3 regions of the Dongia sp. agr-C8 genome follow, and region 1 is predicted to be linked to each of the others. Evidence: predicted binding sites of a transcription regulator. Region 1 holds the regulator's gene; each other region holds the start of a gene.
The links. The regulator LexA, encoded in region 1, represses DNA repair genes until DNA is damaged. The targets are predictions, from matches to a motif close to ATGTTCTANTTTGGTTC.
Positions count from the first base shown of each region.

Region 1 (6,843 bases):
CTCGCCGTCGAAGGGCCTGATCCGCGCCGATTTCGATCCGCCGGCTTTGGCGCGCGCCTACCGGGACGGCGGTGCGACCTGCATCAGCGTGCTGACCGACTTTCCTTATTTCCAGGGCGAGGACGGCTTCCTCACCGCGGTGCGTTCGACCGTCGATCTGCCGCTGCTGCGCAAGGACTTCATGCTGGAACCCTACCAGATCTATGAATCCCGCGCGCTCGGCGCCGACTGCATCCTGCTCATCATGGCGGCGCTGGAAGATGCCCAGGCCGCCGAGCTGGCCGCGCTGGCCGACGACCTCGGCCTCGACGTCCTGGTCGAGGTGCATGACGCCGCCGAGCTCGACCGCGCGCTGCAGCTCGACGTGAAGCTCTTCGGCATCAACAACCGCAATCTCAAGACCCTCACCGTCGATCTCGCGGTGACGGAGCAGTTGGCGCCGCGCGTCCCCCGCGACCGCATCCTGGTCGCCGAGAGCGGACTCAACGTCACCGCCGATCTCGAACGCATGCACCGCGTCGGCGCCTCGGTCTTCCTGGTCGGCGAAAGCCTGATGCGCCAGCCCGACGTCACCGCCGCCACCCGCACGCTGCTGGGTACGCGTGCGCCGCAGCTGGCTGTTGCTTAGTCGGTTGGCCGTGAGGGTCACTCTACCGTCAACCCCCACCACCGTCCGCGAAGGCGGACATTCGTCCGCTGTCCGCCCCCATCTTGGGGGCGGGGGCAGGATTGAACCGTCACTTGCTACAGCTTTTTCTGAGAGTCCCCTCCCCCAAGATGGGGGAGGGCGAGGGAGGGGGTTGACCTCTCCGCGTGAAGATTCTTGCCCAACACCGTGGCAACTCAAATGACCCGCCTCACCCATTTCGACGCCGAGGGCAATGCCCGCATGGTCGACGTCTCCGAGAAGTCGGAGACCGAGCGCGTCGCCGTCGCCAAGGGCGCCGTCGTCATGGCGCCGGCGACTTTGGCGCTGATCCGCGATGGCCACGTCAAGAAAGGCGACGTGCTGACGGTCGCCCAGCTCGCCGGCATCATGGGCGCCAAGCGGACGCCCGATCTCATCCCGCTCTGCCACCCGCTTTCGCTCTCCTCGGTGAAGGTCGAGCTCTCGATCGACGCGGCGAAATCCGCCGTCGCGATCGAAGCCACCTGCAAGCTCAAGGGCCGCACCGGTGTCGAGATGGAAGCGCTGACCGCCGTCTCGGTCGCGGCACTCACCGTCTATGACATGGTGAAGGCGGTCGATAAGACCATGCGCATCACCGATATCCGCCTGACCCATAAGAGCGGCGGCAAGTCCGGCACCTTCGAGGCCGACTGATGCTCTCGGTGCAGGAAGCGACCGCCCGGATCCTCGCCGCCTTCGCCCCGCTCGCCCCCGAGGTCGTGGCGCTGGACCAGGCGCTCGGCCGCGTGCTCGCACAGCCGGTGACCGCGCGCCTCGCGCATCCGCCGCAAGCCGTCTCCGCGATGGATGGCTATGCCGTCCGCGCCGCCGACGTGCAGCAGCTTCCCGTGCGCCTCAAGGTCGTGGAATCGATCGCCGCCGGCACCTTGCCGTCGCGTGCGGTCGGCGCCGGCGAAGCGGCGCGGATCTTCACCGGCGCCGCGCTGCCGCAGGGTGCCGATGCCATCGTCATCCAGGAGAACACCGAGAAGGACGGCGACCACGTCCGCATTGTCGACGGCGGCGCCGCGATCCAGGGCAAGCATATCCGGGGCTCCGGCAATGATTTCGCCGAGGGCCAGCTCGGCATTCCCGCCGGCCGCCGGCTGACGCCCTCCGATATCGGGCTTGCCGCGGCGATGAACTGGCCCTGGCTCACCGTGACCCGCAAGCCGCGGGTCGCCATCATCTCCACCGGCAACGAGTTGGTGCAGCCCGGCGAGGCCTTGGCGCCAGGGCAGATCATCGCCTCCAACGGCTTCGCCCTCGCCGCCTTCGTCACCCAATGCGGCGGCAAGGCGATCAATCTCGGCATCGCCCGCGATGAGGAATCCGCCCTCGCCGACCTGATCGACCGCGCGGCCGGCGCCGACCTGCTGCTGACCAGCGGCGGCGCCTCGGTCGGCGAGCATGATCTGGTGCAGAGCGTGCTCAAAGCCAAAGGCATGGCGCTCGACTTCTGGAAGATCGCCATGCGTCCGGGCAAGCCGCTGATGTTCGGCACCCTCGGCACCGCCGCCGGCGCCCTTAAGGTGATCGGCCTCCCCGGCAACCCGGTCTCGGCCATCGTGACCTCGACCCTGTTCGTCGGCCCGGCCATCGCCCGCATGCTGGGCGAAACCGAGGTCGGCCCGCATATCGTGAAGGCGCGGCTGGCGATCGACCTTCCCGCCAACGATCTCCGGCAGGACTATCTGCGCGCGTCGGTGATCGAAGACGAAACCGGCTTCGTCGCCACACCGTTCGGGAAGCAGGACAGCGCCATGCTCTCCGCGCTCTCGCGCTCCGGCGGCCTGGTGATCCGCCCGCCCCACGCCCCCGCCGTTCGGATGGGCGACACCGCAGACCTTGTCCTTCTCGGTCAAAGATAACTGGCAACGCCAGCCTATTGTTCTATCATTCCGTGATGATCAATCGCCAGACCATAGGCGCACTTGTCGCACTGATGTTGTCGTTGCCCGCACAGTGGGGATGGGCCGACGACCCTTGTCGTCCATACGAGGTCTATACGAAGTGCTTCGAGGATGCGTACGAGAGCCAGCCACAGACTTCCTCCCTGGCGAGCTTGAGCGATATCGTCGCTGTTTGTCGGCAGCGCGCTGGCTTGCCGCCTCTGAGCCCAGACCCAGGAGAAATAGAGCAAGCGTCGACTGCACCTAGTAAGTCACCCGACGAGCTCAAGTCACTCGATCCGGCGGCTTGCGTGGTGCGCGACCCCATACTCGTAATCAAGCGAGTTCCTTAGCCGCTCGCCAAGCAGGGCAGAATTCAGGTCCGGGTCCCGATGTCTCCTGACAATTCCTGTCGGGAAGTCGAGACTCGCTTGACTTTTCCACACGAACCAAACTAGAACATGGGCACAGTTTTTGCTTTGTTCCGCGTCGACACTTGCTCTGACAGGTGCCGACTCGCCCGAAGACCGGGCAGCGGAACCGGAGAAAGGACAAGGCCATGCTGACCAGGAAGCAACGCGAGCTGCTGCAATTCATCCAGGAGCGTCTCGCCGACACCGGAATCTCCCCGTCCTTCGACGAGATGAAGGACGCCTTGGGATTGAAGTCCAAGTCCGGCGTGCATCGCCTGATCACCGGTTTGGAAGAGCGCGGCTTCATCCGCCGCCTGCCGCACCGGGCGCGCGCCCTGGAAGTCACCCGGCTCTCCGATGACCAGATGGGGCGCGGCGACCATGCGAAGGGCGGGGCCGCGGCGGCTTCCGACGGCGGACGGCGCGGCTTCTCGGCCCATGTCATTCGCGGCGATTTCACGCCCAGCCTGCCCGGAGCCATGGTCGCCCAGGCGGCGGAGACGGTGCAGCTTCCACTCTACGGCAAGATCGCGGCCGGCACGCCGATCGAGGCGCTGCGCGACAACAGCAACGCGGTCGACATTCCGGCCAGCATGCTGGGCCGCGGCGAGCACTACGCCCTCACCGTCGAAGGCGATTCGATGATCGAGGCCGGCATCCATGACGGCGACACCGTGCTGATCGAGCGCTGCGAGAATGCCGAGAACGGCACCATCGTCGTGGCGCTGATCGACAACAACGAAGTCACCTTGAAGCGGCTGCGCCGCAAGGGCGATTCGATCGCCCTCGAACCCGCCAACCAGGCCCACAAGACCCGCATCTTCGGCCCCGACCGGGTGAAGCTGCAGGGCAAGCTGATCGGCCTGATGCGGAAGTACTAGGAAGCCCGGGTTCTCCATCCGAACCGGGGCCTGCGCGGCCAACTGCATGGACCCAGCATTGACGGGACGCAGGATCGCCCCGCGGAAATTGACGCTGGAATGCTTTGATATCAGCGGCTTATCGGGTTTTTCGAGGCTGAGGCTGAGGCTGAGGCTGAGGCTGAGGCTGAGGCGGCCGTAAATGCACGCGGCGTCGGGCCTGCTCAGTCCGCGTCGTCGGCGGTCTCCGCCGCGACCGCATCAGTTTCGTCCAGGTCAGGATCGCCGATCAGACGATCTTGCCGAATAGCTTTGCGCATCCGATCGAGCACCCAGGGCCGGTCGCCCAAGGTCGCTGCGACGCTCTGGATGCTGAAACGGCCGTCCGCTTCGATCCACACCGCATGCGCGCCGCCGCGCCATAGATCGAAGCGATCGATGGTGGCCGGCTTCCTGCAGCCGCGCCGGATCGGCACCGCGCTGATGACGAGGTCCGCGTTCGCACAGTCTTCCTCCAGCCCCTCCTCGCTCAGCGTCAGTGCGATCGTGCGATGGTTTCGTCGATAGATGCAGCCGCGCGGGTCACAGGAGAGATCCGGGATGGCGTTGTCGTCCCAACCCCCATCGTCCAAGTCTTGGAAGCGCACCGCTTCGAGTTGGCCGTTGCGCCGCAGCCAGGTTTCGGCGGCGAGCTTGCTGGCGCGCAGCGAGTTCAGTTGGTAGAGCCCCTCTCCGTCCTTGATCGCCAGCAGCTTGGCGTCGCCGCCCACCAGCACGTCCGGCGTGGTGACGAAGAACAGGCTGGCGAGTCCGCCCAGCACCGGCGCCAAGCCGAGGACGCGCCAACGGCTCTTCAGCAGGCAGAGCAGGACCAGGCCGAGCGCGATCGCCGTCATGGCCGCGGCCGGCATCGCCGGCGTCACCAGGTTGGCATAGGGCCAGGCGGTGACCGTGTGCGCCACCCAGAGGATGCCGTCGCAACCGCGCGCCGCCAGATGCCAGAACGGCGCGTCGAGGCCGAGCGGCATCAGCAGCAGCGCGATCATCTCCATCGGCATCACCCAGAAGCCGGTCAGCGGCACGGCGATCAGGTTGGCGACGACGCCGTAGGTGCTCAGGCGATCGAAGTGATACATCGCGAACGGCGCCGTCATCAGCGTGGCGACCACGCTGGTCAGCATCGTGGTCGCCAGCCAGAAACCGGCGCCGCGCAGGGTATCGGAGACGCGGCCGAACCAGTCGGTCTCCAGTGCACGGCCGCCGCGCCAGCCTGCGATCCGCGTTCGCAGCGCCTCGAACACGGCGATCAGCCCCAGCACGGCGAAGAAGGACATCTGGAAGCTGGCGCCGATCAGCGCTTCCGGGGTCAGCAGCAGCACCGCGATCGCCGCCCAGGCCACCATCCGGAACGAGAAGGGCGAACGATCCACCAGCACGCCCATGAAGACGATGGCGATCATGATGAAGGAGCGTTGCGTCGGCACCGTGGCGCCGGCGAGCAGCGCATAGAATCCGGCCGCACCGATCGCCGCTGCCGCCGACCATTTCTTGATCGGGAAGTTGAGGGCGAGCGTCGGCACGAGCGCCAACAGCGAACGCAGGCCGACGAAGAACAGGCCCGCCGCCATGCCGATATGCAGCCCGGAGATCGACAGCAGATGCGCGAGGCCGGAGGTACGCATCGCCTCGGTATCGGCCTTGGTCAGCGCGGTCTGGTCGCCGACCGTAAGTGCGCGGGTCATGGCGCCGGCGGCCTCCGGCTCCAGGGTGGCGATGCGCTGGCCGATCGTCGCGCGCAGCCGGCCAATCCAGAGGCCGAGCCGCTCGCGCCAGGTCTCGTCGCCCAGCGGCGGCAGGACGCGCGCCGCACCCAGCGCAAATCCCGATGCGCCCTCGCCTTCGAAATACGCCCGCCGGCGGAAGTCGAAGGCGCCCGGCGCCAAGGGCGGCGAAGGCGGCGTGAGGTTGGCCAGCAGATCGACCCGGTCGCCGAGCTTCAACGTGGCGGCGTCCTTGTTGACCCTGATCTTGATCTGCAGCGGCGTTGCTTCGGCCGGCAGTTCCGCGATCGTGACCTGGTCCAACACCACGCGGGCGGCATTCGGAAAGGGCTCGATCTCGGCGATGCGGCCGGTGACATGGGCGAAGCGGACCGGATCCTGCAACTGCGGCGCGGCGACCACGGCAGTGCGGACCTGGGATACGCCGAAGCCGACCGCGCCTGCCACCAGTGCCAGCATGAGCAGTGCCGCCAGCGGGTTCCGTCGCAGCAGCGTCGCCAGCACCAGGCCGCCCGCCGCCAATGCAGCGCCCAGCCAGAGTGGCGGCTCTTTTGGCAGCGCGAAATAGACGGCGATCCCGAGGCCGAGCGCCACCGCCAGCCAGCCCGGCCAGTTCGGCCGTTCCTCGGCGAGGAAGGCCTCGCACCGGTCCCGGATCGTCCCCAAATCCAACGCAGCCCGTCCCCCGCCCCACCTTGCCCCGCGCATTGCCAAGGCCGGGGGCGGATGTGTTAGACCTGTCTCCCGTCCCCGATATCACCACGAATTTATCCGGATTTCTGCAATCATGAGTGTCGTCACCCGCTTCGCCCCCTCGCCGACCGGCTACCTGCATATCGGCGGGGCCCGGACCGCCCTCTTCAACTGGCTCTACGCCCGGCATAACGGCGGCAAGTTCCTGCTCCGGATCGAGGACACCGACCGGGTGCGTTCGACCGAGGATGCGATCCACGCGATCATCGCCGGCATGAAGTGGCTCGAGCTCGACTGGGACGGCGAGGTCGTCATGCAGTTCGCGCGGCAGGCCCGCCACGCCGAGGTCGCGGAACAGCTCCTGGCCGAGGGCAAGGCCTATCGCTGCTATTGCTCGGTCGAGGAACTGGAGGAGATGCGCAAGACGGCGATGACTTTGGGCAAGCCGATGCGCTACGACGGCCGCTGGCGCGACCGCGACCCCAGCGAGGCGCCGGCCGGCGTCAAGCCCGTCATCCGCATCAAGGCGCCGCA
Region 1 covers NZ_BAAGHZ010000004.1:469,677-476,519, reverse strand. Annotated here, with positions in the region: gene trpC (indole-3-glycerol phosphate synthase TrpC) at 1-628, shown strand, start outside; gene moaC (cyclic pyranopterin monophosphate synthase MoaC) at 848-1,324, shown strand; gene ACYQ4T_RS22500 (molybdopterin molybdotransferase MoeA) at 1,324-2,541, shown strand; gene lexA (transcriptional repressor LexA) at 3,122-3,856, shown strand; gene ACYQ4T_RS22490 (ComEC/Rec2 family competence protein) at 4,060-6,288, opposite strand; gene gltX (glutamate--tRNA ligase) at 6,404-6,843, shown strand, end outside.

Region 2 (6,843 bases), on a different contig from region 1:
TACACCGCCGAAGGCCCGCGCCGCTCCAAGGCGACCGGCTTTCGCATCGTCGTAACCGCGCCGGTGCTGACCGACGATGAGGCGGTGGAGGATGCGCGAAACGCCTGGGAGAAGCTGGGGAAATCGATCGCGCCGGAATCCAGCACGCCGCTCGCCGACCCGCTGGACGAGATCAAGGCCCTGACCCGGATGGCCGACGACGCGGCCATGAAGGCGCGGCTGGAGACCTTGGCCGGCACGGTGAAGGAGCAGATGACCCGGGTCGAAGAGCAGCGCGCCAAGGCGGCGCAGGCGCTGATTCACCAGGGCGCCTGGCTCGGCGCCCTGATCCGGCACGATCACGAATATTTGGTCGTCCTGGAGGACCAGTTGTCCAGGCGCAAGAAGGATCAACCGCAGGATTCCGCCCGGGTCGCCGTGGCACAGGCAAGCGTGGACGACCAGAAGAAGCGGATTGACTCTAATTTAACGCTTTACGGGTCGCTGATCATACAACTGCGTGACTATGATCAAAACCTCTTGAAGGGCCAGGCTGAGGCGCTCGGGGGCGAGTTGACTCAGCGCGGGGCGTCCTATTTGAATCCCTTCAGCCAAGAGTTGCTTGCGGCCATCCAAAAATACCGGTCGGACAACACGGTCCGATCCGAAGAATGGCTCAAGGGAATCGTCGGCGTTCGGGCCCAATAGCGGGCCTTGCGGGTCAGGATTGCGGGAGTGAGATGAGAGTTCCAGCACCAGCGCGCGGCATCTTGCTGGCCGCGGCCTGCATCACCGCCTTCCAGGGTGGTGGCTGCGCGTGGAGCAGTGGCGGCCCGCCGCCGGGCTACGATCCCAACCGCGGCGCCGGCGCGAAGACGGCCAACGTCCAGCCCGGCAACTTCGGCTCGGTGGTGAAGTCGGGCGGCGTCGCCGCCTGCATGAACATCAACGAAGACCAGGTGCCGGTGAATTATTTCGAGACCGTCGGCGTGGCGACGGCGGCCGGCGCGGTGCTGCTGGCGCTGCTCGGCGCCGCGGCGGGTGCGATGATGTCCAACAATGCCGGCCGCGGTGCCGCCACCGGTGCCGTGATCGGCGGCGTGGCGGGCGGTGCGCTGGGTGCCGCCTCCGGCGTGCAGACCGCCGAGCAGAAGAAATATTACGCCGTGCAGCTCGCGCGCTACGACTGCCAGCTCGAGGCGGCGCGGAACGAGAATGCCAAGCTGAAGGCCTCCGGCGAAGCGCTGCAGGCCTCGGTCGATACCCTGAGCCGCCAGCTCGACCAGCTCGAGGACGACTACGCCAACAAGCGGATCACCAAGGCCCAGGCGCAGAAGGAGCTGGCCGCCATCGACGCCGACTCCGCCGCGCTGAAGACCCGCATGACCTCGATGAAGGCGAACAGCGAGCAGTACCAGCAGATGGCCTCCGACACCCAGCAGATGGCCCAGGGCACCCGCCGCAAGATCGACGAGGCGCGGGTCGATGCGCTCGACCAGCAGATCGCCGACATGCGCGACCAGAACGAGGAGCTGGAGCGCGAATACGACAAGCTGGTGGAGCGCCGGAAGGCCGTGGTCCTGCAATGAGCGGAAAGGTATTGCGCGTCGCCGGCGGAATCCTGCCGGTCCTGCTGCTCGGTTTGGTCGGCATGGGAGCCACGGGCTGCTCCTCCTCCTGCACCGGCGATCCGCGCACCGACAATTACTTCTGCGCGCAGCGGAACATGGGCGCCTATCAGAACCAGGTGAACCAGAAGCAGCAGGCGACCGAGAACCTGCAGGACGAGAACGTGCAGCTGCAGCGCCAGAACCAGGATCTCGCGGCGCAGCAGCAGGGCTTGAACCAGCAGATCGACAAAATCTCCGGCGAGCTGAGAAACCTCGACACCGAGCTCAACGGCATGAACGCGCGGATCCAGAAGGCGCGGTCCAACAACCAGGTCGACCAGCAGCGCCTCAACCAGGCCCAGCGCGAGCTGCAACGGGTGCAGGACCAGACCAAGCTGGCCCAGACCGATACCGGCGGCGCCATGGCCGAGCGGCAGGCCGAGCTCGACCGGCTGAAGAAGCGCACCAAGGAACTCGAAGCCGACATCGACGCGATCCTGCAGGCGCATTAGTGGGCTTCGACGGGCTCGCCTGGCTCAACCCGCCTCTCGCCGAGACGCGTGCCGATAACGCCCTCACGGTCATGACCCGCGGCGCCACCGACTTCTGGCAGCAGACCTTCTACGGTTTCCGCCGGCACAGCGGACATTTCCTCCATCGCACCGTCACCGGCGACTTCACGGCCTCGGTCAAGTTCACCGGCCGCTACGAGGCGCTCTACGACCAGGCCGGCCTGATGCTGCGCGCCGACGAGAGTCACTGGGCGAAGACCGGCATCGAATACACCGACGGCGAGCGTCATCTCTCGGTCGTGGTGACCAACGAATTCTCCGACTGGTCGGTGCTGCCCTATCGCCATGCCCGCGACGAAGTCTCGATCCGCGTGACCCGCCATGGCGAGGCGATCCGCATCCAGTTCGAGGATCCCGGAACCGGGCAATGGCAGATGCTGCGCCTCGCCTATCTCAAGCCGGCGGCGGAATTGCAGGTCGGCGTGATGTGCTGCTCGCCGGAACGCGAGGGCTTCGAGGTCACCTTTCGGGATTTCGAGATCGGTCCGCCGATCGACCGGGCGTTGCACGCCTGAAGTAAGTCGCTGATTCAAAGCGCTTTTTAAAAAACGGCTCCATCTTGTATTCTTGCTTTGTTCCCAATTCTTGACTCAGGCACGGGTGAGAACACATGATGAACAAATGCCCCAACATGGAACACCTGAGCGCCAACCCATCGCGGCCAACCAGAACCACCTCGCTGACGCCCCGTCGGCGCGGGTAAAGCCGCTGGCGCTCGGCGCGCTGCGGGATCAGGTGGCGCGGCTGGAGCGGCTCGGCGCCACTACCAGCCAGGCCCGCCACCCGCTCCGGCCGGTCGTCCTGGGGCTCCCGGAGCTGGACCGGCATCTCCCCTGGGGCGGCCTGCCGCGGGCGGCCTTGCATGAAGTGGCGGGCGAGGGCGCCGACCGGGAGGAGGGGGCCGCGGCCGCCGGCTTCGCCGCACTCTGGCTCGCGCGGCTGCAGGATGCGGGACCGGCGCTCTGGATCGTCCGCGCGGGCAGCCGCGCCGCGATCGATCTCCACGCCCACGGTCTTCATCAACAACGGCTCGACCCGAAGCGCCTGATCCTGGTCGCCGCCAGGCGCGACGACGAAGCCTTGTGGGCGATGGAGGAAGGCCTGAAGGCGCAGTGCCTCGGCGCGGTGCTGGGCGAGGTCGAGAAGCTGGATCTGACCGCGAGCCGCCGCCTGCAACTGGCGGCGGAAACCAGCGGCGTCACCGCTTTCGCGCTGCGGCGCTGGCGCCTGATGGAACGCGCGGCGCGCGATGCCGCACAGCCGATCGCCGCGGTCACCCGCTGGCGCGTGACCGCGCTCCCCAGCGCGCAGGAAATCTGCTGGCAGGTCGATCTCGCGCGCTGTCGCGGCGGCCGCCCCAACACCTGGATCATGGAGAAGGCACATGGATCGGATGAATTCCGGACCCGCTCGCAGCGGAACGCGCCGCTATCTGGCGATCTGGCTCCGCTTCTGGGCGGCCGACCGCTGGCGGCGGGCACAGGAAACTGATCGACCTTTCGTCCTCGTCGAGACCGTCGGCCCGCGCCGCGAAGTGCGCGCCGCCGATCCCCGCGCCATCGCCTGCGGCATCGCGCCCGGCCAAGGCGTCGCCGATGCCCAGGCGCTGGTGCCCGATCTCCTGGTCCTGCCGGCCGATCCCGCCGGCGATCTCGCGGCGCTGCATAAGCTCGCCGAATGGGCGACGCGCTTCTCGCCTTTGGTGGCACCCGATCCCAACGACGGGCTGATGCTCGACATCACCGGCTGCGCCCATCTCTGGGGGAGCGAGGAGAAGTTATTGGCGGACGCGCTGCAGCGCCTGCGCAGTCATGGCTTCGACGTTGTCGGCGCCATCGCCGGCACGATCGGCGCGGCCTGGGCCGCCGCGCGCTTCAGCCAGTCCAGGCAGGGCACGATCATCCCGGCCGGTGCCGTCTCCGGCGCGCTGGACGGCTTGCCGGTGCAGGCTTTGCGCATCGACGCCGCGACCGTCGACGGGCTGCAACGCCTGGGCCTCAGGAAGATCGGCGATCTCTATCCGATGAAGCGCGCCGGCCTGGCGCAGCGCTTCGGCACCAAGCTGATCACGCGTCTGGACCAGGCGCTCGGTTGTGCCGCCGAGACGCTGTCGCCGCTGCTGCCGCCGCCCGAGCACCGGATCGGCCTCGGCTTCGCCGAGCCGATCTCGGCGCCGGAATCGCTCCGCCGCGTCGCCGAGATCCTGGTCGAGCGGCTGGCGCGCGAACTCGCCGGGCACCAGCGCGGCGCGCGCAGCCTCAAGCTCTCCGCCTATCGTCTCGACGGCGTCGTCTCCGCGCTCACGATCGGCACCGCGCGGGCCAGCGCCGAACCGCGCCATCTCTTTCATCTCATCGCCGAGAAGCTGGAGCGGATCGATCCCGGCCCCGGCATCGAATTCATGAGCCTCGCCGCCGAGCGCACCGAGGTGGCGACCGCGCTGCAAGCGGGCATGATCGATATGGACGAGACCGCGGTCTCCGCCGCCGATCTCGCGCCCTTGATGGACCGCCTTGCCAACCGCCTCGGTGCCGAACGTCTCGCGCGCCCAATGCCTGTGGAGAGTCATGTGCCGGAACGCGCGATAAAGATGGTGGCACCGCTTGAGGGTCAGAAGAAGGTGCAATGGCCAAAGCTGCCGCCGCGGCCCACCCGCCTGCTGCCGAACCCGGAGCCGATCGAGGTGATGGCGCCGGTGCCGGACGATCCGCCGATCACCTTCCATTGGCGCCGGATTCGGCATCGCGTGGTCTGGGCCGAGGGCCCGGAGCGCGTGGCGCCCGAATGGTGGCGTCCCGCCAGTGCAGACGCGAATGAAAGTCTGGAGACCCGCGACTATTACCGCGTCCAGGACGAGACCGGCGGTCGCTACTGGCTCTACCGCGCCGGTCTCTATCAGAGCGGCAAGCAGCCACGCTGGTTCCTGCACGGTGTCTTCGCGTAAACGCGCGGGGTCTTCGCGCCATGGCTTATGTCGAGCTCTCCGCTTTCACCAACTTCACCTTCCTGGAAGGCGCGTCGCATGCCGAGGAACTGGTGGCGGCGGCGGAACGGCTCGGCCATCGCGCGATCGCCATCGCCGACCGCAATACGCTGGCCGGCATCGCCCGCGCGCATGAAGCCTGCGCCGCGCTCAATTTCCATCTCGTCGTCGGTTGCCGGCTGGCCTTCCGAGATGGCCGCGAAGTGCTGGTCTTCCCGACCGACCGCGACGCCTATGGCCGGCTCTGCGAGCTGCTGACCTTGGGCCGCCGGCGTGCGCCCAAGGGCGAATGCCATCTCGACTACGCCGACCTCGCCAAATGGGGTGAAGGCCTGATCGCCGTGGCGATCACGCCGGAGGAGTCTCCAATCTATCCGCCTACTGGGTCGTCATCCCCGTCCCCGGACTTGATCCGGGGATTGGCTCGGGGACCCCTGAGTTCCCTGGCCGGCAAACTCAGGGATGCCCGGCCCCAGCGGACGGATGTCCGCCTTCGCGGACAGGCGGGCATGACGACTGAATTAAGCTTCTCCACTTTCCTCACCCGCCTTCGCCGCGACTTCCCGAAGCGCGCCTATCTCGCGCTCTGCCATCGCTATCACGGCGACGACCGGAAGCGGCTGGAGCAGGACCAGGCCCTGGCCGATCGCGTCGGCCTGCCGACGGTGGCGATCAACGACGTGCGCTATCACGAGGCCGAGCGGCGTCCCCTGGCCGATATCCTCGCCTGCATCCGCCATACCTGCACGATCGACGCGGCCGGCTATCGCTTGCGCAAGAATGCCGAGCGGCATCTGAAGCCCGAGGCGGAGATGCGCCGCCTGTTCCGCGGCTTCGAGGCCGCCGTCGACCGCAGCGCCGAGATCGCCGAACGCTGCCGCTTCTCGATGGCCGAGCTCCGCTATGAATACCCGACCGAGGTCGTCGGCCCGGACGAGACCGCGCAGCAGACCCTGACCCGCCTCGCCTGGGAGGGTGCCGCTTGGCGCTACCCGCAAGGCACGCCGCCGGAGGTCGCGAAACAGATCGGCGAGGAACTGGCGCTGATCGAGCAGCTCGACTTCGCGCCATATTTTCTCACCGTCCACGACATCGTGCGCTATGCGAAGTCGGTGAACATCCTCTGCCAGGGCCGCGGCTCGGCGGCGAACTCGGCGGTCTGCTATTGCCTCGGCGTCACCTCGATCGATCCCGCCGAGGGCAACTCTCTCTTCGCCCGCTTTATCAGCGCCGAGCGGGGCGAACGGCCCGACATCGACGTCGATTTCGAGCATGAGCGCCGCGAGGAGGTGATCCAGTACATCTACAAGAAATACGGCCGCGACCGCGCCGGCCTGGCGGCGACGGTGATCCGCTACCGCTCGCGCTCGGCGATCCGCGACGTCGGCAAGGCGCTCGGCCTCTCGACCGATGTCACCGACACGCTGGCGAAGACCATCTGGGGCTGGTCGCAGGAGATCGTGCCGGAGGAGCGGGTGCGCCAGCTCGGCCTCGATCCCGCCGACCAGCGTCTCGGCATGGCCTTGCACTATGCCCGCGAGCTGATCGGCTTCCCGCGCCATCTCTCGCAGCATGTCGGCGGCATGGTGATCTCGCGCGGGCCCTTGTCCTCGCTGGTGCCGATCGAGAATGCGGCGATGGCAGACCGCACCGTCATCCAATGGGACAAGGACGATCTCGAATCCCTGGGGTTGATGAA
Region 2 covers NZ_BAAGHZ010000005.1:360,186-367,028, reverse strand. Annotated here, with positions in the region: gene ACYQ4T_RS26075 (formylglycine-generating enzyme family protein) at 1-687, shown strand, start outside; gene ACYQ4T_RS26070 (hypothetical protein) at 720-1,568, shown strand; gene ACYQ4T_RS26065 (hypothetical protein) at 1,565-2,101, shown strand; gene ACYQ4T_RS26060 (DUF1349 domain-containing protein) at 2,101-2,676, shown strand; gene ACYQ4T_RS26055 (ImuA family protein) at 2,783-3,652, shown strand; gene ACYQ4T_RS26050 (Y-family DNA polymerase) at 3,546-5,105, shown strand; gene ACYQ4T_RS26045 (error-prone DNA polymerase) at 5,126-6,843, shown strand, end outside.
Region 2: the regulator LexA is predicted to act here: its motif matches at 2,723-2,739, upstream of ACYQ4T_RS26055 (ImuA family protein).

Region 3 (6,843 bases), on a different contig from region 1:
GACCTCTCGCCGCACGCCGCCCCGGCTGCTTGCCGCCGTGGAAGGAGAGCTTGAGGCGCCCATAGTCTACCGCTGGGTGCAGGGCGGCGATGACAACCCCTACGCGACGCTGCTGCGGGAATCAGCCGCCGTCTTCGTGACCGGCGACAGCGCTTCGATGATACTGGATGCCTGCCATTCCGGCACGCCGACCTACATCATCGAGCTGCCCGAGCGGACCGACTTTCGCCGGCTCTGGCGGCACGGCTTCTACAGCCTCATGCGACATGCCGCGCGGTCGCTACGCGACGCCGATCTCGAATCCATAGCGCGGGCGGTCGACCGTCTGCAGGAATGGCTGCACGCGGCAAAGCTCCTGCGCTATCCGCGGGACCTCCGCCGCCTCCACGCCGCGGTCTTCGAAATGGACCTGGTCCGGCCCGCAGCGGCGTTCGAGCCTTCCCAGCTGCCGGCCCGCCGCGGGAACGATCGTCCGCGCGACGCCGCCGGCCTGCAGATGATCATGCAGAGATGCAGCACATGGTTGCCTCAAGGCCGAGACAACCCCGACCTTGCAGCAGAATCGCGCAAAGATTCCGGCGCTCCATCGCGCGCCGCAATGCTGGAGCAACCTGGCGCGGCGAAGATTGCCCGATCAGAGAGGCAAGCACAGGGGCCGTTCGATGAAAGCCAAGACAGGATCATTCTCCAGCAATCTCGCCGTTCTCGCCGCGATGCTCGCCCTGGGTGCCTGCGCCGAGGTGCCGACCGATCCGGTGGCGCGCGAAGCCTATGAGGAAGCCAACGATCCGGCGGAGCCGACCAACCGGGTCATCTTCGCCGGTAACCAATGGGTGGATCGCAACGCCCTGCAGCCGGTCGCGCGCGCCTACCAGGACTATGTGCCGGGCGGCGTCCGCGACAGCGTGCATAATTTCGGCCAAAACCTCAAGCAGCCCTTCGTGCTGGTGAATGATGTGCTGCAAGGGAACATGGACCGCGCCTGGAACACGACCCAGCGGTTTGCCGTCAACACCACGGTCGGCGGTGCCGGGCTGTTCGACGTGGCGAGCGACTGGGACCTGCCCGCGCATGATGCCGATTTCGGCCAGACCCTGGGCGTCTGGGGCGTCGAACCCGGACCGAGCGTGCAGCTTCCCCTCTTCGGACCCTCCAACCTGCGCGACACCGCCGGCACGGCCTTTGGGATGCTGGGCGATCCGATGGGCTTTGCCCCGGGACTGCAGACTGTCCGCACGGTGAGCGCCGCGACCAACGCTGTCGATGGCCGCGCCCGGTTGCTGCCGGTGACCGACGATCTGGAGAAGAACTCGGTCGACTACTACGCCGCCTTGCGCAGCCTCTCGGCGCAACAGCGCGAAGCCTTCGTCGCGGAAGGCAAAGCCGGCGGACTTCCCGGGGACCAAGGCGGGACGTTGCCGACCGCCGCGCCCTGATCGCGTCTCGCAAGACCTCCGGTGCATTCGCCGCAGCCAGGCGGCGATGACCGCTTCGCTTGTTTCTTCAAGGGATTCATGAATGTTTCAACCACTCCGCCCCAGGCAGTATCTGATGCTGGTGCTCGGTCTTTCCTATGCGTTCATCCATGGGCGCGCGGCGCAGGCCGACGATCCGCAGGCACCATCCGCCCCGCCGTCATGGCTCGAGAGTGCCGAGCAGCAGGCGCAGGAATGGAACGTCTCTCTCGGCGCCGGCTTTCGGGTGGAGCCGAAGTTCGAGGGCGCCGACGATTTCAAGATCATGCCCATTCCGTGGATCTCCGCGGATTTCGGACCCTATGTCAGCGTCGATACCCGGGGCGTCACCATCAATGCCTGGGACTACGAGGGTCTGAGCGTCAAGGGTCGCCTCGGCTACGACCTCGGGCGGGATTCGAGCGACGACCGGCATCTCCACGGCCTGGGCGACATCGGCGCCGGCGCGGTGCTCGGCCTCGATCTCGCCTATAATCTGGAGCCGGTCGAGATCAATCTCGCCTTGGACAAGACCGTCGGCGGCGGTGACGGACTGACCGCCAAGTTCGGCGTGATCTATTCCGTGCCGATCGACCAGTTCACCTTCTCAATTGGCCCCTCGGTAACTTGGGCCGACGGCAACTCCATGGAGTCCTATTTCGGGGTAACCGACCGGCAGTCCCGCCGGTCCGGCCTGTCGGGCTTCGACGCGGATGCCGGGATCAAGCGCATCGATCTGGAAGTATCGGGCATGTACCTGATCGACGAAAACTGGTGGATGCGCGCCGAAGCGAGCTTCGGCGCGCTGGTCGGCGACGCGGCGGCCAGCCCGGTATCGCAAACCAACTTTCAGCCGTCCACGATGTTCCTGGTCGGATACAGGTTCTAGCCTAGCCGCCTAGCGATTGAAGGTCCCGAGCTGATCCGGCCGCCGGCCGTTGCGGGTGTCGCCGGCGAGCGCCTTCTGCAAATGATGCTGCAGCAGCGTGCCGAAGCGGGAATTGCCGAGCCCGGCGCGGTGCGGGCGCTGCATCAGGTCGACATCCGGCTTGCCGTTGCCTTCGATCAGGCAGGGACCGTCGTCCAGGATGGCGACGTCCCAGCCGACCACCACCCGGTCGCCGATCAGGTCATGGGCGCGTTTCGCCAGTTCCAGCGCCTCGGGCCAGAGCGGCAGGATGCGGCCTTCGATCGTCGCCCCGGTCGCCGGATGCCGCGCGTGCCAGGCGGAATCGACGCTGACGCCGAGATCGGTGGCGCGGCCGAGCTTCCCCGTTGCGAGCTCGACCGCTGCGGCGATGCCGCCGGCATGGATATTGTCCACCAGGGCGCCCGCTCGCTGCGGCATCCTGAACACGGCGTGCGTCGCCTCGATGCCGCCGTTCTCGTCGCGCAACGTCAGTATCCGCGCCGTCGCCAGCGCGCCGGTCGTGAGGTCGGCGAGCTCGGCGTGGTTGGTGAGGTGATATTCGATCACCCGTTTCTCCAGCGCCGCCCGGCGCTTCAGGTGTTCGACCAGCTCGGCCTCGGTGAGGCTCCGCCCTTCGGCGTCGCGATAGCGGCCGGCGGCGTAGCTCCATTTCTCCGCCCCGCGGCCGCCGCGGCCGAGCTTGATCTTCACGAAGAGGTCGCGCGGCGGCAGGCTGGCCATGGCCGGGTCGACGAAGCCGAGGCTCTTCGGCCCGACGATCGCGATCACCGTGCCGGCGCGCAAGCCGCGTTCCCGGCAGAGCCTGGAGAAATGGACCTTGCTGGCGAAGGGCACGTCCTTGTCCCGGCGCTGCTTGCGATCGACCAGCCAGCGATAGATGAAGGGCTTCACCTGCACCCGCTGCAGGTAATCGGCGGCATGCGCCCGGCGTTCGTCGTCATGGAACTCGAAGGTGTAGTACCAGAGCGGCGGCACCATCCATCGCGCCGCCACCGCGATCTGCTCGAGGAACTGGCGGAGCGGCGACTTGCCGCTGGTCCTGGCCCGGCTCGGCCCCAGGCGGATCGCCAGATAGGCCGCGTGCAGGATCGTGCTCGGCCACCACAGGATGATCGCAACCACGAAGCAGGCTCGGTCGGCCCAGCTGCCGCGCCGCCAGGCGCCGCGGATCCACTGCCGCCGCAGATAGCCCGCGGGGCTGCCGGGCGCGTCGCGCCCGAGGCCGGGCAGCGGCGGTGGGTACCAGGTGATCAGCATCGCCGCCCAGCCGGTCCTATCGGGTCTACTTGAAGCGGTATTCCGTCACCTGGCGGTAGACCTCGCCCGGCAGCAGCGTGGCCTGCGCGAAATGCCGGTTGTGGATCGCGTCGGGGAAGCGCTGCGCCTCGAGGCAGAAGCCGGCATGGGGGAAATGCTTCTGCCCGGCGACGCCCGGCGCGGTATGCCGCACCACCGCGCCGGTATAGAGCTGCATCCCGGGCTCGTCGGTGGCGCATTCCAGGGTCAGGTCTCCCGTCGGCGACACCACCTTGACCGCGACGTCGCCCGGCTGGCCGACCGGCGGCAGGCTGTCGAGCACGAAGTTGATGTCGTAGTCGAACGGCTTGCCATCGCCATGGCGGATCGGCCGCAGCTTGCGGAAATCATACGGCGTGCCGGTGACGCTCACGATCTCTCCGGTCGGGATCAGGTCGGGGTCGAGCGCGGTGATGAAGCCCGAGGCCACCTGCATCCTGTGGTCCCAGATCTCCGTATTCTCGGCGAGCGTGAAGTAGGAGTGATTGACCAGGTTAACCAGGGTCGGCGCGTCGGTGGTCGCCGTCATCTCGACCCGGATGGTTGCCGGCTCCAGCAGGCGGTAGATGCAGAAGACCGCGAGGTTGCCCGGATAGTTCTCCTCGCCGTCCGGCGAATGCAGGCGGAAGCTGACGCTGCTGTCGGTGTGATCGGCGACCTCCCAGACCCTTTTCGCATAGCCGACATTGCCGCCGTGGAGATGCGTCTTGCCGTTCTCGTTCTTGGCGAGCTGGAAGCTCTTCCCCGCCAGGGTGAACTGCCCGTTGGCGATGCGGTTGCCGACCCGGCCGCAGGTGGCGCCGATCGAGGCATGGCCGCTGCGATAGCCGTCCAGCGTCTCGTAGCCGAGCACCACGCGCCGCTTCTGCCCGTTGGCCAGCGGCACGACGAAGTCGCGCAGGCTCGCGCCGAAGCTGATGATCGAGGCTTCCGCACCGGCCGCGGATTTCAGCCGGATTTCCTGAACCTGTTTGCCGTCCGCCTCGCCGAAAGGTGCAATGCTCACGCTGGTCTCCCTGCCCGAATCGATATGCGGCGCGAGTGTCGCTCAATCGTGCACGCGCTTCTAGGTCGTCATCGCCGGGCTCGCTTAGCCGTCATGCCCGGGGATGACGACTTCAAAGATTGTTGTTCCATCTATGTTCCGGCGCTAGACTCGCGCCATGGCCCGACGCGCCGGCACCGCCGATCTTCCCTTGCACAACGGCCGCGTGCCGCCCTGGCTGGCGGCGCGGATGGCGAAGCTCGGCACCGTCGTCGCCGAGGCGATCATCCTGCATTGCGGCCGGACCGAGTTCCTGCGCCGCCTGGCCAATCCCTTCTGGTTCCAGTCCTTCGGCGCCGTCATGGGCATGGACTGGCATTCCTCCGGCATCACCACCAGCGTGATCGGCGCGCTGAAGCGCGGCCTCGGCCCGCGGCAGAACGAACTCGGCCTCTATGTCTGCGGCGGCCGCGGCAGCCATTCCCGCAGCACGCCGCAGGAGCTGACCGCGATCGGCGAGCGCATCGGCGTCGATGGCGCCGCCTTGGCGCGCACCAGCCGGCTGGTCGCGAAGGTCGACAGCGCCGCCGTGCAGGACGGGTTCGATCTCTACCTCCACGGCTTCGTGCTGGCGGCGGACGGGCAATGGACCGTGGTGCAGCAGGGCATGAACGGCGGCACGCGGCTCGCGCGCCGCTATCACTGGCTTTCGGAGGGCCTCAGCAGCTTCGTCGATGATCCGCATGCGGCGATCGAGGGCCGCAACCAGGGTGTCCTCGTCAACCTCGCCGACCGCCGCGCCGCCGCCTCGCGCGCCGCGCAATTGAATCTGCTCTCCGATCTCGGCCCCGACCGGATCGCGCTGGAGATCGCCAAGCTCGAGGGCAAGACCCCGGCCCAGGGCCAACTGCCCTACCTGATCATGCCGGCGCATCACGATGTGCGCGCCGAGGACATCATCGGCCGCCGCCTGCACGCGACTTTGGCCGCGGCGGCGGATCGCGGCCCGGCCGATTTCCCCGATCTGCTGCTGACGCCCGGCGTCGGCGCGCGCACGGTGCAGGCTTTGGCCATGGTGGCGGAAGTGGTGCATGGCGCGCCCTGCCGCTTCGCCGATCCGGCGCGCTTCAGCCTCGCCCATGGCGGCAAGGACCGCCATCCCTATCCGGTGCCGCTCAGGGTCTATGACGAGACCTTGCGGATCCTGAAGAACGCGGTGCAGCGGGCGAAGCTCGGCCGTGACGAGGAACTGGGGGCGCTCAAGCGGCTGGACGACCAGGCGCGCAAGCTCGAAGGCCTGGTCTCGGGCCCCAGCGTCGACGCCTTCATCGCCAACGAACGCGCCCAATCGCCGATGCGCGGCGGCCGCAGCGTGTTCGGCTGGGAAGCGGATCTCGTCAGCCCGGAACCGGAACCCGCCGCTCCAGCGGCAGCTCCCAGTTCGGCGTGAGGCCGCAGAGCAGGTCGAAGAAGCCGATCGCGGTGCGCGCGTCTTCCTGCACGTTCTCGCGGAACGAGGTCCAGAACTGCCGCTCCTCGGCGCTCGCCGCCGGAAGCAGCGCGGCATGGCCTTCCTGCGCGATCACCGCGGCGACCACCGAGAAGCAATAGCTCGCATAGGCATAGCCCTCGGGCCAGGCGGTCATCGCTTCCGGGAAGCTCTTCAAGACTTCGACGCCGCGCGGCTTGATTTCGATCGGGTGATGCTGGAACAGTTCCTTCAGCATCAGCCCGCCGGCGAAGATCAGGAGGTCGCGCCGGTCGGTCTCGACCTGATTCTTGAGTTCATCGAAATTCCGCCGCCATTCGCCGAAGGCCCGGGCCAGGGCCTCGTCGTCGATCTCGAACCCGAAGGCGCTGCCCTTGAACAGCAGCGCGGCATGGCGATGAAAGGAGGCGGCGACGGTGCGGAATCGCTTGGCGCGCTCGGCAAGGCCGGCCTCGTTCAGCATCTCCGGCATCAATGGCGTCAGCATCGCTCCTCCCACAGGCTCGGCCGCATCTTACCGGACCGGGGCGATCGAGCCAGTTCGGCAAATTCAGATACAGAATGGCATTCAACTTAACATTTTACTCAGTCCGCTCAAGGGGCGGCGGACCCGAAACCTCTGCCAAAACGCCGTCAACTCGTTGAAATCCGCGAAATTGCTGCAAAAGCTCACAGATATCAAAATGAG
Region 3 covers NZ_BAAGHZ010000005.1:499,189-506,031, reverse strand. Annotated here, with positions in the region: gene ACYQ4T_RS26660 (ELM1/GtrOC1 family putative glycosyltransferase) at 1-775, shown strand, start outside; gene ACYQ4T_RS26655 (MlaA family lipoprotein) at 663-1,436, shown strand; gene ACYQ4T_RS26650 (MipA/OmpV family protein) at 1,519-2,343, shown strand; gene ACYQ4T_RS26645 (sugar-transfer associated ATP-grasp domain-containing protein) at 2,353-3,642, opposite strand; gene ACYQ4T_RS26640 (aldose epimerase family protein) at 3,668-4,687, opposite strand; gene ACYQ4T_RS26635 (DUF763 domain-containing protein) at 4,845-6,116, shown strand; gene ACYQ4T_RS26630 (hypothetical protein) at 6,064-6,642, opposite strand.
Region 3: the regulator LexA is predicted to act here: its motif matches at 4,810-4,826, upstream of ACYQ4T_RS26635 (DUF763 domain-containing protein).